2 regions of the Cobetia sp. LC6 genome follow, and region 2 is predicted to be linked to the other one. Evidence: riboswitches for the same ligand, from Rfam matches in the RefSeq annotation. Region 2 holds a riboswitch; the other holds the start of a gene.
What was found. A riboswitch is a leader RNA that binds a small molecule or an ion and turns the genes downstream of it on or off. The one in region 2 is predicted to bind thiamine pyrophosphate.
Positions count from the first base shown of each region.

Region 1: linked by a shared signal. The riboswitch ahead of QQF40_RS02735 (ABC transporter ATP-binding protein) and the one ahead of tenA (thiaminase II) in region 2 are both predicted to bind thiamine pyrophosphate.

Region 1 covers NZ_JASSPL010000001.1:631,654-638,920, reverse strand. Annotated here, with positions in the region: gene QQF40_RS02750 (GGDEF domain-containing protein) at 135-1,259, opposite strand; gene QQF40_RS02745 (potassium/proton antiporter) at 1,445-3,154, opposite strand; gene QQF40_RS02740 (phosphotransferase family protein) at 3,292-4,257, opposite strand; TPP riboswitch at 4,445-4,558, shown strand; gene QQF40_RS02735 (ABC transporter ATP-binding protein) at 4,617-5,369, shown strand; gene QQF40_RS02730 (ABC transporter permease) at 5,366-6,133, shown strand; gene QQF40_RS02725 (ABC transporter substrate-binding protein) at 6,288-7,267, shown strand, end outside.
Region 2 covers NZ_JASSPL010000007.1:88,949-96,215, forward strand. Annotated here, with positions in the region: gene thiC (phosphomethylpyrimidine synthase ThiC) at 1-1,305, opposite strand, end outside; TPP riboswitch at 1,432-1,572, opposite strand; gene tenA (thiaminase II) at 1,733-2,392, opposite strand; TPP riboswitch at 2,539-2,665, opposite strand; gene QQF40_RS10115 (TIGR04282 family arsenosugar biosynthesis glycosyltransferase) at 2,819-3,544, opposite strand; gene QQF40_RS10120 (TIGR04283 family arsenosugar biosynthesis glycosyltransferase) at 3,537-4,349, opposite strand; gene QQF40_RS10125 (PQQ-dependent sugar dehydrogenase) at 4,803-5,924, opposite strand; gene QQF40_RS10130 (lysophospholipid acyltransferase family protein) at 6,211-7,245, opposite strand.

The sequences.
Region 1 (7,267 bases), on a different contig from region 2:
ACGCCCTGACACAAGCACGCCCCCGGAGACATGAACGTCATTCTGCGGGGGCGCGCCGGGTTGTATACCAGGCTTTGTGCACGAAGCTCTGCGCGCAGTGCTCCATGGACAGAGCTACGCACAGTGCATTGCGCTCAATTGATGGCGGCGATGCCCGGCCCGCCCACGGGCCCCAGCTGGGTGTCACTGACGAAGCCATTGCCGCCATCCTGCTTGGCGCGGAACAGATTGACGTCAGCCTTGGCGATCAGGCCTTCCAGGTCCTTGTCGCCGGACTGACGCTGGGCGACACCGATCGACAGATTGACATCCAGACTGTTGAGGCCGTCATTGATGACGAATGGCAACGCCGAAGCGCCCTTGCACAGACGCTCTGCCACCTGGTCGACGCGCTCGCCATGCAGCCCCGGGCATAACAGCACGAACTCCTCGCCGCCATAGCGCCCGACCAGATCCTCCCCGCGCAGGATGCTGCGCATGCGCCGCACCAGCTCCTTGAGCACCTGATCACCGGCCTGGCGACCCCAGGTCTCGTTGATCAGCGCCAAGTGGTCGACATCGACCATCATCAGGCTCAGCGGCCCGTTGTTGATCAACATGCCGCGTCCGCTGTCGACCAGCTCCGCGCGACTCAGGGCACCGGTCAACGCATCGAAGCGCCCTCCCGTCTCGAAACGCTGCTGCAGGCGCTCCACCGACCAGCCCATCTGTACCAGCACCAGCGTGAAGAAGATGGTCAATACACCCAGATTGATGATGCGAAATGCCAGCATCCAGCCAGCGGGCAGCAGATGGGTCGGCCCTTCCAGCATCAGGATGATATAGGCCAGCAGCGGCATGCTCAGGCAGGCGGCACACAGAAGTACGCGCCGCATGAACGACATGCGGATCGAGTAGATGCACAGCAAGGCACCGAAGTAGAAGTAGTCGAATCCGGCCTCCGAGCCGAAATAGCTTAGCGAGAAGCTGATCTGCGCACAGGTGCCCAGCGCCATCAACGTGGCCGCCAGGGCTTCACGGCGAGCACGGTGCAGCTGCAGGCAGACCAGATCGACGATCAGCATCGCCAGATTCAGCGCCAGAATGCCCATCTCACCCAGCCACAACAGCAGGATGGCGTAGATCAGATGGCAGCTGACCGCCAGCACGTAGACCATGTTGAAGGTGGCATGAAAGGTCTTCTCATCCGCCGTGAGCCCGGGCGGGAATTGCTCGAATCGTCGCAGAAAGCCCGCGAGATGAGGATGTGGGCTGGCCATGTAGTCACCTCCTTGTCGCTGGCCACAAAGGATGGCCAGGCGCTGTCACGGACAAATTGGCCTGACATCAACAGAGTACGATATTGATGAGTCCAAACACGACGCCCCCATTACACGCAGTGCAATGGGGGCGTCGTAGTGCGTGAAGTTCAGACAGAGGCTCAGGCTCAGACACGGAGTCAGGCTCAGTGCAGTCGCAGCCCGACCTTGGTGATGCGATTGCCTTCCACCTCGTTCACCACCCAGTGGATGCCATGCCAGTCCACATCGTCGCCGACCACCGGCACCCCACCGACTCGACGAGTGATGAACTCGGCGATGGTCAGATGCTGCTCGCCCTGGGAGAGTGTCAACCCGTAGACATCGGCGATATCCTGCATGTTGGCATCGCCTTCCAGCGTGAAGGTCCCGAAGAAGGCGCGCTGCTCATGCTGCAGGCTCTCGCCATTGAACATGCGGTTGAGGCTTGGCACATCACACGAGCGCCCTACCACGCACAGCACATCCTGCTGATGCAGACAGGTGCTGCCCTTGGGGTGGATCAACACCTTGTTGCGGAACAGCGCCCCGACCTTGGCCCCCGACGGGAAGCGCAGCATGCGCAGCGCCACGCCTTCCAGCGCCGTGTTGTCGACGCGATAGACCAGCATCTCGTAGTCGTTGACCGGCATGATGCCGAGCAGGTTGCGGCGACTGGGCTGTGCGCCCGGCGGCACCACCACCCTCAACTTGCGCGCCATCGGCGCCAGCGATGAGCCCTGTACCAGCAGCGAGATGATGACCACGAAAAAGGCGACATTGAAGTAGAGACCGGCATTCTCGACCCCGGTGATCACCGGGAAGATCGCCAGCACGATCGGCACCGCCCCTCGCAATCCCACCCAGCTGATGAACCACAGCTCGCGCCAGCGGAAGCGGAAGAACGGCTTGAGACACAGGATGACCGCCAGCGGGCGCACCACCAGAATCAGCGCCACGCTGAGGATGGCGGCCGGCAGCGCGAACTGCAGCATGGTCGACGGCGAGACCAGCAGGCCCAGCATCAGGAACAGCACGATCTGCGAGAGGTGTGCCATGCCATCATGCACCGGCAGGATGTGCTCCAGATGACGACCGGGGTGATTCCCGATCATCAGGCCGCACAGATAGATGGCGAGGAAACCGCTGCCGCCCATCTCGTTGGTGGTGGCGAACAGGCTCAAGCCAAGTGCCAGCGCCAGCAGCGAATAAAGACCGGGGGCGAGGTCCAGATAACGCATCAGGCGTGCGATCAACCAGCCGCCGGCGATCCCCATGGCGGCGCCGACACCGAACTGCAGCAGGAAGCTCATGATGCCCGACGCGACGCCGGAGAGCTGACCGGTCAGGATCTCGGCCAGCGTGATGGTCAGGAAGATCGCCATCGGGTCGTTGGTGCCGGACTCGATTTCCAGCGTCGCACCGACACGCTCATTGAGGTGAACGCCCTGGCCTCCCAGCAGCGAGAAGACCGCCGCGGCATCGGTGGAACCGACGATGGCCCCGACCAGCAGGCCTTCGATCAGGGTGAGATCAAACAGCCACATGGCCAGAAGGCCCACCAGGCCACTGGTCATGAAGACCCCGACGGTGGCCAGCACCAGCGCCGGTTTCAGGCCGGCACGAAACGTGGACAGCCGCGTACGCAGGCCGCCATCGAGCAGGATGAGCGCCAGCGCCAGATTGCCGATCATGTAAGCGGATGAGGCGTCGTCGAACTGGATGCCCAGGACGCCATCTTCACCCGCCAGCATGCCAAGACCGAGGAACAGCAGTAGCAGCGGCATGCCAAGACGCGCCGAGACGCGGCTGGCCAACACGCTCAAGGCGATCAGCGTGCCTGCCAGCAAGAAATAATAATTCAGGTTCTCTACCACGAGTGCTCCCCCGCCAAGCCCTACATCAGATCTCGAGTGACGTCCATGACGACTCACCCACAGTATTCCATGTCAGCGAAGGGGCTGCAGAGAAATTTCACACCTTTCATGTACTTGCAGTGTACAGCACGCGAATTTCACGCCAGGCTGCGCGGCGAGACCCAGGCAGGGGCTGCCGCAAGCTCAGCATAGGACCGCGGGCCGAATGCCTCCATCGCCCACAACAGCGCACGGCACAGCTCACGCTGGCCATCGAGATCGACCATGCGCCCATGGCGCGAATAGCCCTTCATGAAGGCCTGACGCTGCTCCGGCGTTTCCAGCAGCAACTCCACCAGCGCCCAGTCGAACTCGATCGGCGCCCACACCAGCGCTTCCCAATCGCTCCATACCCAGCCGGTGGCGGCGCACAGATACTGATCGGCGCGCATGTCCGGCAGACACCACACCGCGCGAGTCGGCGCCGGGAAGGTGCGCTTGAGCAGCGTGCCGAGTTCCGCGCGACGCGGGTGATGGGCCAGAAAGCGCGTGACGCGGGCATTCCAGTGCAACAGCGGCATCGGCTGCGCCAGCGGCTGACCGAAGCCCGACACCGTATCCTGATGCAGGCGACCGAGCTGGTCGCCCAGCAGCTCACAGAAGGTGATGCTGAGATTGCTCGGCTGACCGCTGGACCACGGCAGGTGCCAGATGGGCGCGCCATCGAGACGCCCCAGGAAGGTCAGGGGCAGCGGCGGAATCGGCAGGCGCGCGGGCAAGGCGCCCGCCAGTCGCGTCAAACCCTCCGGCGTCGCCCAGCGATCGGCACCGAAGACCCCGCGCATGGCGTGCCAGAAGGGGTCGTGGTCTGGCCCGGTTCGCGCCAGCTTGATCAGCCCCGGCGTGCCGCCACGCTGGCGCCACAGCCAGTTGGCGCTATCCGGCCAGGCGAGTGCCAGCGGTTCGAGCGGTTGCCCCAGATAGGTCGAGAGCCGTCGAGTCAGTGACTCCTCGGGCCAGCCCCTGGGCACGGGGTGCGGCTCCCCCGTGGCGTCAGCTGCGCTCGGCCGTCGCGGGGGGACGGGATAGCTGGAACAGGTCGAGAGATCCGGTGTGTCGGGCATGATGATCTCCTTGGGCAACACGTCTTGTTACAGTCATGTTCAGCATACCCAAGGCGTGCCACATCGGCATAGTCCGTTTCGCCCCACTCAGGAAAGCCAATCAGGAAAGCCACTCAAGAAAGTCGCCGTCTCCCCTGCCCCGACTTGCGTCGGACAAGACACCGGCAAGACAGTGACGTTACACTGTCGGCCTGGATGGGGGTGCCCGAGAATGGGCTGAGAGTCGCAGCGATACGTCGCGCGACAACCCCTGGAACCTGATCCGGTTGATACCGGCGGAGGGAATCCCCGACGCGTGCCCTGCACGGCGCGTCACCTGCTTCCTCCTGCCGGCACGCCGCCTGACCACGGAATTGCCTGTGTCGCTGGGACTCACCCTCAACAACGCACGAATCGATTACGCCGGCCACACGCTGTTCCGCGATATTTCCGCGCGTCTGGAGGCTGGTAGCTGGACGGCACTGCTGGGGCGCTCCGGCTGCGGCAAGAGCTCGCTGCTGCGCCTGCTGGCTGGCCTGGAAATGTCAGATCTCCACCAGCTCGACCTCGCCACCGATGACGGTCAGCCGCTGACCGACCGCGTGGCCTGGATGGCGCAGCAGGACCTGCTGCTGCCGTGGCGGCGCGTCATCGACAACCTGTGGCTGGGCGATGACCTGCGCCGGCGGCCGCGCAATCGCGAACTCGCCCATGAGCTTCTGGCCGCGGTCGGGCTTGAGGGTCGTGAGCAGGCCTGGCCGGACGCCCTCTCCGGCGGCCAGCGCCAACGCGTCGCTCTCGCCCGCACGCTCTATCAGCAGGCGCCGATCGTGATGATGGATGAGCCGTTCTCGGCGGTGGATGCCATCACCCGTCTGGAGCTGCACGATCTGGCCAGCCGCCTGCTCAAGGGCCGCACCGTCCTGATGGTGACCCACGACCCGCTTGAGGCATTGCGCCTTGCCGATCAACTGCTGGTGCTGCGCCCGTCGAGCGCCCCGGGCCACGGCGCCGAGCTTGAGCATCTGCCGGGGCTTGGCGCCGTGCGGCCGGTGCCGCTGGATGACCCGGCCCTGCCGCCGGCGCAGGCGCAACTGATCGCCCGCCTGCGTGATAGCGAGGAGGCCGCATGAAACGTCTGCACGCCATGCGTCACCTCGTCATCAGTACGCTGCTCCTGCTGGGACTTTGGCAGCTGATCATTGCCGTTACCGCCGTACCGCCCTACATTCTGCCCACGCCCCAGGCCGTGCTCGAGGTGCTGATCCAGAAGGCACCGCTGCTGGCCCATCACGCTGGCGTCACCATCAGCGAGATACTGGCCGGGCTGGTGCTGGGCATCCTGCTCGGGCTTTCCACCGCGCTGGCGCTGGCCTTCATCCCCCGCCTGCGCCGTACGCTGTTGCCGATGCTGCTGATCAGCCAGGTGATACCGCTGTTCGCGATCGCCCCACTGCTGGTGCTGTGGCTCGGCTATGACATGCTGTCCAAGGTAGTGATGGCGACGCTGATCATCTATTTCCCGGTCGCCTCCACTGGCTACGACGGCCTGCGCCAGACCCAGCAGGGCTGGCTGGATCTGGCCCACACCCTGGGCGCCAGCCCATGGCGCAGATTGATCCACATCCAGCTGCCCGCCGCACTGCCGGCGCTGGCCTCCGGCATTCGCATGGCCGCGACTGCCGCCCCCATCGGCGCCGTCATCGGGGAATGGGCCGGTGCCAGCCAGGGGCTGGGCTATCTGATGCTCAACGCCAACGCGCGCATGGAGATCGACCTGATGTTCGCCGCCCTGCTGGTGCTGGTTGCCTTTTCCCTGCTGCTCTATTTCTCGCTGGATGCGCTGCTGCGCACCCTGATGCCCTGGCACCGCGACCGGCTGACACGTCTGAGCTGACACGCCTTGCCTTCGGAAAAATACTGCATGACCGCATGACCGCATGACCGCATGACCGAAAGACGCAACGACGCTCGACACAAACTGCAAGAGCCTGACGACTGCCGCCCACGAACGGCAGCACCACTACCCTGTGATCACAAGGAACTCCGCCATGTCTCATTCGTCATCGGCGCCACGGCGCAAAGCACAGCCGACACGTTCACCGCGTGCCTCGCTGCTGTCCACCGCCTTCGCCACCCTGCTGACCACGCTGTGCCTGAGCAGCCTGCCAGCCACTGCCATGTCGGCCCACGCCGCCGAGGCAGAACCCGCCGCGACCAGCACCCAGTCAGCGCCGGAAATCGTCGCTCAGCAAGCCGAGGTCGGAGTGAACGGCGACTCAACCGCCTCCGCGCCGGTGGCGAGTCAGGAAGCCGTGGAAGCGACTGCCGGCGCCGCCGAGCAGGCGAAGAACGGTGCTGAACCGACCGCGGAAGCCACACCAGCCGGCGACGAACAGAGCGCTGATGCTGACTCGAAGGACGTTGCCAAGGACGCTGCCACCGCCGAGCAGCCGCTGACGCAGTTCAAGGTCATGCTCGACTGGTACACCAACCCCGGTCACGCCCCGCTGGTGCTGGCACAGGAGCTGGGGCTGTTCAAGAAGCACGACCTTGATGTCGAATTGATCGCCCCTGCCGACCCGAGCGTGCCGCCCAAGCTGGCTGCCGCCGAGCGTGTCGATATCGCCATCAGCTATCAGCCGCAACTGCACCTGCAGATCGATCAGGGCCTGCCGCTGGTGCGTATCGGCACCCTGGTCGCCACGCCGCTGAATGTGGTGGTGGTGCGCGCCGACAGCGACATCCAGTCGATCGCCGACCTCAAGGGCAAGCGGGTCGGCTACTCGGTCGGCGGTGTCGAGGAAGTGCTGCTCTCCACCATGCTGCAGCACAGCGGCCTGACGCTGGATGACATCACGCTGACCAACGTCAACTTCTCGCTGACGCCGTCACTGCTGACGCGCAAGGTCGATGCCGTCACCGGCGCCTTCCGCAACTTCGAGCTGGCCCAGATGGCTCAGGAAGGCGTCAAGGGCCGCGCCTTCTACATCGAGGAAGAAGGCGTGCCGACCTATGACGAGCTGATCTT
Region 2 (7,267 bases):
CACCGAGCCCGGGCGCAGGCCATCGCCCAGCGACAGGCTGATGTCGTAGGCCTTGCAGATTTCGCAGATGTCCTCGAAGTGGCGATAGAGGAAGCTTTCCTCGTGATGCGCCAGACACCACTTGGCCATGATCGAGCCGCCGCGCGAGACGATGCCGGTCACGCGACTGGCAGTCAGCGGCACATAGCGCAGCAGGACGCCGGCGTGGATGGTGAAGTAGTCGACGCCTTGTTCGGCCTGCTCGATCAGCGTGTCGCGGAAGATCTCCCAATCGAGGTTCTCGGCCACGCCATCGACCTTCTCCAGCGCCTGATAGATCGGCACCGTGCCGATGGGCACGGGAGAGTTGCGCAGAATCCATTCACGGGTCTCGTGGATGTTGGCGCCGGTCGAGAGGTCCATCACGGTGTCGGAACCCCAGCGGATCGCCCAGGTCATCTTGTCGACCTCTTCCTCGATGGAGGAGGTGACCGCCGAGTTGCCCAGGTTGCCGTTGACCTTCACCAGGAAGTTGCGGCCGATGATCATCGGCTCGCTTTCCGGGTGATTGATGTTGGCGGGAATGATGGCGCGGCCGCGTGCGACTTCCTCACGCACGAATTCGGCGGTGATCTCGTCGGGCAGGTTGGCGCCGAAGCTGTGGCCCGGGTGCTGGTGGCCCAGAATGCTCTCGACGGCTTCGCTGCCCTGATATTCCTCACGCAGCGCGATACGACGCTGATTCTCGCGAATCGCGATGTATTCCATCTCCGGCGTGATGATGCCCTGGCGCGCATAGTGCAGCTGGGTGACATTCTTGCCCGGCAGGGCACGACGCGGGCGATGGTCCAGCTCGAAGCGCAGTGACGACAGGCGCAGGTCGGCCTGGCGCACGCGGCCATATTCACTGCTCAGCTGATTGAGCTGTTCGGTATCACCGCGTTCCTCGATCCACTTTTCGCGCAGCGGTGCCAGACCCCGGCGAATATCGATCTCGACCGCCGGGTCGGTGTAGGGGCCGGAGGTATCGTAGACGACGATCGGCGGGTTCTCTTCCAGACCGCTGGAGGTCTGGGTCGGAGAGCAGACGATCTCGCGCATCGGCACGCGGATGTCCGGACGGGAGCCTTCGATATAGATCTTGCGCGAGCCGCTCAGCGGCGCGATGGCGGCGGCGTCGACTTGTGCTTCGCTGGCGAGGTGGCGGCTGCCATCCTTGCGAACGGCGCGCGCGCGTGCCTTGGGGGCAGACTCAGGCTGCGAGGCGAGCGGTGACTCGGCGGCGTTGGTGGCTTGCGGGTCTTGTGTTGTCGGGACAGTGCTCATGCAGGTCTCCTCAAAGGGCGACGTCACGGCTGACGTCATCATGGGAAGACCGTGCGCAGGGAGAGGATGGTCGTCGCCGACTCCTTGCCAACAGGTGGCCCGGGAGCGAGGCGGCCGCGCGCAGCGGCTGGCCATCAGCTTGATTCCTACGCCGGTCCTAACCGGTTCAGGTTCCACGGGACCCCTTGCTGGCAAGCTCGCGCGTCAGGGCGGCGAAGCATGCATGCAGGATCTCAGCCGGTTCCACCGGCACCCCGTCAAGCGTGTGCAGATTTCAATGCGAGAGTGTGTTGCCCGAAGCGTCAGGCTTGCCCCGGGGAGCGTTCTCTCATCCAGGCTCTGTTGGCCTGTCAGTCGTGCCATCCATGGAGGATGGCGTCATCCCGAGCGGCTCATGGCGAGCACCGGGACGTCAGTCTGTGATGACTCAAGCGCGATCGAGACCCATCTGCCAGAAGTCGATCTCGAGTCGCGTGGCGTCACGGAAGACATCGACCAGTTCACCCAGTCGACGCTCCGAGACCTCCGAGAGTCGCGCATCCAGCCATTCACGCTCGGCTTCGACGGCTTCCTTGAAGTCATCGCTTGAGTACATCGCGATCCAGTCCGCGTACGGGTTGTTCTCGATCTCGGTGGTGTCTTGATCGAGCAGCCACTCGGCGATCTCGCCGTAGCCGATCAGGCAGGGCGCGAGCGCCACGTGCAGATCGAGCAGGTCGCCGCGCTGGCCGCAATCGAGCACGTAACGGGTATAGGCCAGGGTGGCGCGCGATTCCGGCAGCTCGCTCAGATCATCCTCGCTGATGCCCCACTCGCTGCAGTAGCCGATATGCAGATCGAGCTCGGTATTGAGGATGGTGTCGAGACTGGCCGTGGCCTGACGCAGCTCCGCGAGGGTGCGGCTCTTGTAGGCGGCCAGCGCCCAGGCACGCGCGAAGTGGATCAGGAACAGGTAGTCCTGCTGCAGGTAATGGCGGAAGGACTCCTCCGGCAGACGACCTTCGCCCAGCTGGCGAACGAAGTCGTGCTCGAGATAGTCACGCCATTCCTCGGCGCAGGCACTGGTCAGGTCGTTGAAACTAGGCATGACGCATCCCTCGGTGAGCGTGCTGACGACCCGTGATGGGGCGGCAGTTCTCTGGCGCAAGCGTGGCCAGTACCGGAACAGGAGCAGGGGAAAAGCGGGGGAGGTGCCGACAGTCACCGTGAGAAAGTGGTGACGTTATCGAGTGGCATCGCTTCACGCTTGATCCCTACGCCGGTACTAGCCGGATCAGGTTCGGCGGGATCGTCATTCACGCAAGGACATTGCCTGCGCATGACATCTCAGCCGGTCTTACCGGCACCCCGTCAAGCTGTGACATATGAGTCACGATGCAGCGAGTGTAACAGCCCTGTGGCGCAGAAGAAGGGCAGTGTGAGCAAAAATGCATACGACTTTGGGAGGCCTGCCGAAGGTGTGAAGAGCCTCAAGCGGGCTTGTGATGAGCCTCGAGCGGGTTCATGGACAGTCTCAAGCGGCAATGTCCGCCATGAGCGCCGGCAGGTGGCGCGACAGTCGCGCAAGGTCACGCGGCTCATCGACATCCCAGCTGATCGGCAGGCAAGAGTACGTTCTGCCTGCCCGTGCCAGCCGCGCCAGGGTGTCCCGGCAGACATGGGCGTGGCTCCAGCGGGGCAGCAGGAAGGCTTGCGGGCAGGGCGCCTTGAGGCCGATCAAGCCATAGCCCCCATCCTCGGTGGGCTGCAGGACCGCGTCGTGAGTGCGTAGTCTCTGGGCTGCCTCGCGCAGGCGCTGGCTGTCCAGCGCCGGCAGGTCGGAGCCCATCAGCAATACCGGCCCCTCGGGTAGATGTCGGGCCATGGCCCGGGACATCCGTTCACCGAGGTCCCCCTGTGGCTGTACCTCGAAGGTGAGGTCGGCTGAGGTGTCGACAACGCTTCGCAGCCGGGCTTCCAGCGCCACCTGCAGAGCCGCCTGTTCAGGTGTCTGTCTCGACGGCTCGGCAGCGGGCGTCAGCATCACCACGACCTTGCCAAGGCGCGCGGCGCAGGCCTGGTCAACGATATGGCACAGCATCCGCTCATAGAGTCGAGCTGCACCCTCGGGGCCGAGTGCGGGGATCAGGCGTGTCTTGCAGTGGCCGGCGATGGGCAGGCGACCGAAGATGATGAGGGTCGGGCGCACCTCTGACGCGGCATCAGTTGTAGGCAAGGTAGGCAACGCCGCATCACGCATGGGGCATTCCGCGCTGCTCACAGGCCTGCGCCGCGGCGCGATAGCCGTAAAGGCGTGCCAGGCGTGCAGGGGAGACGCCGCACCAGGCCGCCAGCCGCAGTCCCCACATCTTGACGATGGTGCGCCAGACGCCGTGGGTCTCCCAGCGCCGACCGCTGGTGGTAACGCGCGCCGTCAGGTTCATTGGCGGGGTCAGATGTTTGAGCTGGGCACTCAGCCAGATATCTTCCATCAGTGGCATGTCGGCAAAGCCACCGATGGCCTCGAAGGTCGAGCGCTGCACGAACTGGGTCTGGTCGCCCGTGCTGATGCTGGTCAGCCGCGAGCGCAGATTCATCATGGCGGCGATCATCGGTAACCACGGCGACTCGCCCTTGATGCTGACATCGAAGCGGCCCCAGTCGCTGCGGCGATGCGTCGTGACGGCCTCCTTGAGCAATGCCAGCGCATTGTCGGGCAAGTCGGTATCGGCATGCAGAAACAGCAGCCATTCTCCGCGTGCATGCGCGGCTCCGGCATTCATCTGGCGTGCCCGGCCCGGCTCACTGCCCAGCACGGCATCACACAGCGGATGGGCCAGTGAGGGGGTGCCATCCGTCGAACCGCCATCCACCACGATCACTTCACAGTCCCCTCCCGCGCGCAGGCGATTCAGGGCGATCAGGGTTTGCACGATGCCGGCTGCCTCGTCATGCACCGGCATCACGATGCTCAGCCAGGGAGCGCGCGTCAGGTGCGTGCAGGTGCTCGGCAAGGAGTCCCGGTTGGCGGGCGTCCGTGCTGCTGGGGGTGGCTGCTGGTTCATGGCGGCAGGCTCCGACGATGGCGTATCCGTTGGATCATACGCAGGAGTTCGTAGGCTGGATGCACGAGCGAGAGACGCTCTCTCAACGCGTCATCGTTCATTAAACGCTTGGCGTCGACCCAGTGTCGCTCCATGGCCTCACAATGCCTAGCTGGCCATTGGGTGCATGCGGGGATACAGGACTACATTTCTGTAATTCGAAGGCGGGGCATGAACGGCAGGTTTTCAGAATCTGCAGCAGGCAACCACTGCAGCCATAGGCCCTATTCATGGGCTCTCTGCCAAGCAGCTCCTGGAAAGAGCGCCTGGAGAGGGGCATGGAGGGGGGCTTGGACAAAGGGCTTGGAGAAGAGACTTGAAGAAGAGGGCCTGGAGAGAGGGCCTGGAGAGAAGGCCCGGAAAGAGGGCCAAGACCTCGCTTCTCAAGGGAGCGTTCTGTTGGAGGTCAGGCCATCAATCGAAGGTGAGGCGATAGAGGCCAGCCGCGCCGCTATCCGAGGTGAAGTACAGGCTGCCATCAGGGCCGAACAGGACATCGAGCGGGCGAATCCAGCGCTGGCCGCTGCTGCTGTCCTGCAGACCGGTCAGCACTGGCACCAGGCGTGCTTCAGTGTCTGGCGTCGCCAGCTTGAGGCCCAGCAGGCGAGGCTCACGACGGCTGGCCGGATCACCTGCGGCGCTGCCGGAGGGAGCCGTGCCCCAGCTGCCGTGGACGGCCACCACGACATCCATGTCTGCGGCCAATGGATGTTCTGGCGGTACCACCGCGATTCCCATCGGCGCACTGCGAGCGGGAACCTCGGCCAGTGGCGGCGCAATCTCGTCACGCTCGCGCGGTGAATCGCTCGTGATGCAGTCATCCGTCTGCCAGCGGCCATCGACCCACTGATACCAGGGCATGCCATGGAAGCTGCCTTCGCGGGCTGCGACCACCAACTCGCGAGGTTGCTCGTAGCCCCAGTGGTCGGGGCCGTTGTTGGTGGCCAGCAGACGTGGCTCATCTTCCCTACCTGGCTGCCAGGCGAGGCCTACCGGGTTGCGCAGCCCGCTGGCCCAGGGCTGCCAGTGCGGGGCATCGCCGGATTCCTCAAGGCGCAGCACGCCACCGCGGCGTTCACTGAAGGAGTAGCCCTGCTCGCTGCCTGCGAGATATTGATTCGAGCAATTGCCCTGGATGCCCAGCGCCAGATAGAGGCCGCCATCAGGCCCGAGACTCAGGGTGCGCGAGTTGTGGCCACCGCCGCCGGGCAGGGCGATCAGCTCACGAAAGTCATCGCGGGTGAGAGATTCGCCGTGTGAATAGTCGGCGACCAGCAAGGCTGCAGTGGTCGCGACATAGAGCTTGTCACCGCGCACCACCAGCGAGTGAGGGTAGCCCGACAGTTCGACCAGCGTCTTCACGGCAGAGAGGTTGCCGTCCGGCCTCAGCTGAGCGCGATAGACACGCTCGGCCCGCGAGCCGATCAGCAGCTCGCCAGCGTCAGTGAGATGCAGCATGCGTGGACTGTCGAGCGAGGCCAGCCGCTCGAGCGTGGCGCCTTCAGGCAGCTTGAGCGCTGGGGCATCGCTGGGCACTTGCTGAGCGCTCATCAGCGACAGTGAGGAGGAAGTTCCTGTCTCTGCCTGGGCTGGCAGAGACAAGGCGAGACAGGCCGCCGCGGCACCTGTGACCAATCTTGTCGGCAAGCCTGTCACCAGGCTTGCCGGCAGGCATGTCGACACCGCTCGGGACAGTGAGGGGCGACGGGACGATGCGCTTGTGAGGTGAGCGGCGTGAGTCTCGATCGGCATCCCTGCCTCCTGTCATTGAGCCATGCGCATTCAGTCTGGGAGCTGATGGCCTGTTGCGCCAGTGCTGCCCTCAGCCGTGCTTGCTGGCCTTGCGGCGATGCTTGAAGTAGCGGCGCCAGCCCTTGAGCGAGAAGAAGGAATAGGTGCGCGCATAGAAGCGGGATTCCTGCCAGCCCGGTTGTTGCTCCATTTCCTGCGGGCTCTTGCGCCAGCGCTTGTATTCCCACTGATACTGGGCCGGCGCCAAGGCGATCGCCGCTTCCACCGAGGCATTCACCCCGCGTGCCGAGGCGACTTCCTCTTCGCAATAGACACCTTCATCCGCGGCGAGGAAGTGGATGGCGAAGCCATGGCCATCTTCCAGACGCTGGGCGACACCGGTGACGACGCGTGCATCGGTTCTCGCCACCAGCTTGGGCAGCAGGGTGGCGGTATAGGCGGGGCGGCCATAGAAGTCGGCGAAGACGCCGCTGCCACGACCCGGCTCCTGATCCGGCAGTATGCCGATCGCTTCGGCGCGCTTGAGTGCCTTGAGCAAGGCGGCCACGCCGCGCGAGTTGGTGGGCACCAGGCTCGCGCCCATGCGTTCACGGCCGTTGCGGATGATCGGGTCGAGACGCTCGAACTTGGGCGGCTCATACATGGCGGTGAACGGGAAGTGGCTGGAGAGCCAGAAATTGAGCACTTCCCAGTTGCCGAAGTGCGGCGCCAGCACGATGACGCCGCGCCCCTCGGCACGCGCCTCGTCGAGCAGGTTGCGACCGTGGACCTCGAGAATCGAATCGCGCACGGCGTCTTCATCACCCAGCCACACCTTGCCCAGTTCCAGCATGGTGGCGGTGGAATGTGCGAGGCTGTCGCTCGCCAGACGCGCGCGCGCCTGCTTGTCGAGCTGCGGGAAGGCCTGGCCCAGATTCTGGCGCGTGACCCGGCGCTCGCGGGGATTGCACAGCTGCACCACACGCGCCAACGGGCGCGCCAGCCACCAGAGCTGGCGGGTGCTGAGCCCGGACAGTCGTTGCCACAGACAGGCCACGGAATTGGCCTTGAGAGGAGTCAGGCGCTGTTCCATGGCCTGTTCGAACCGCTTGAGAGTCTTGTCCATCGTCACACGTGAAGTTCCGGTG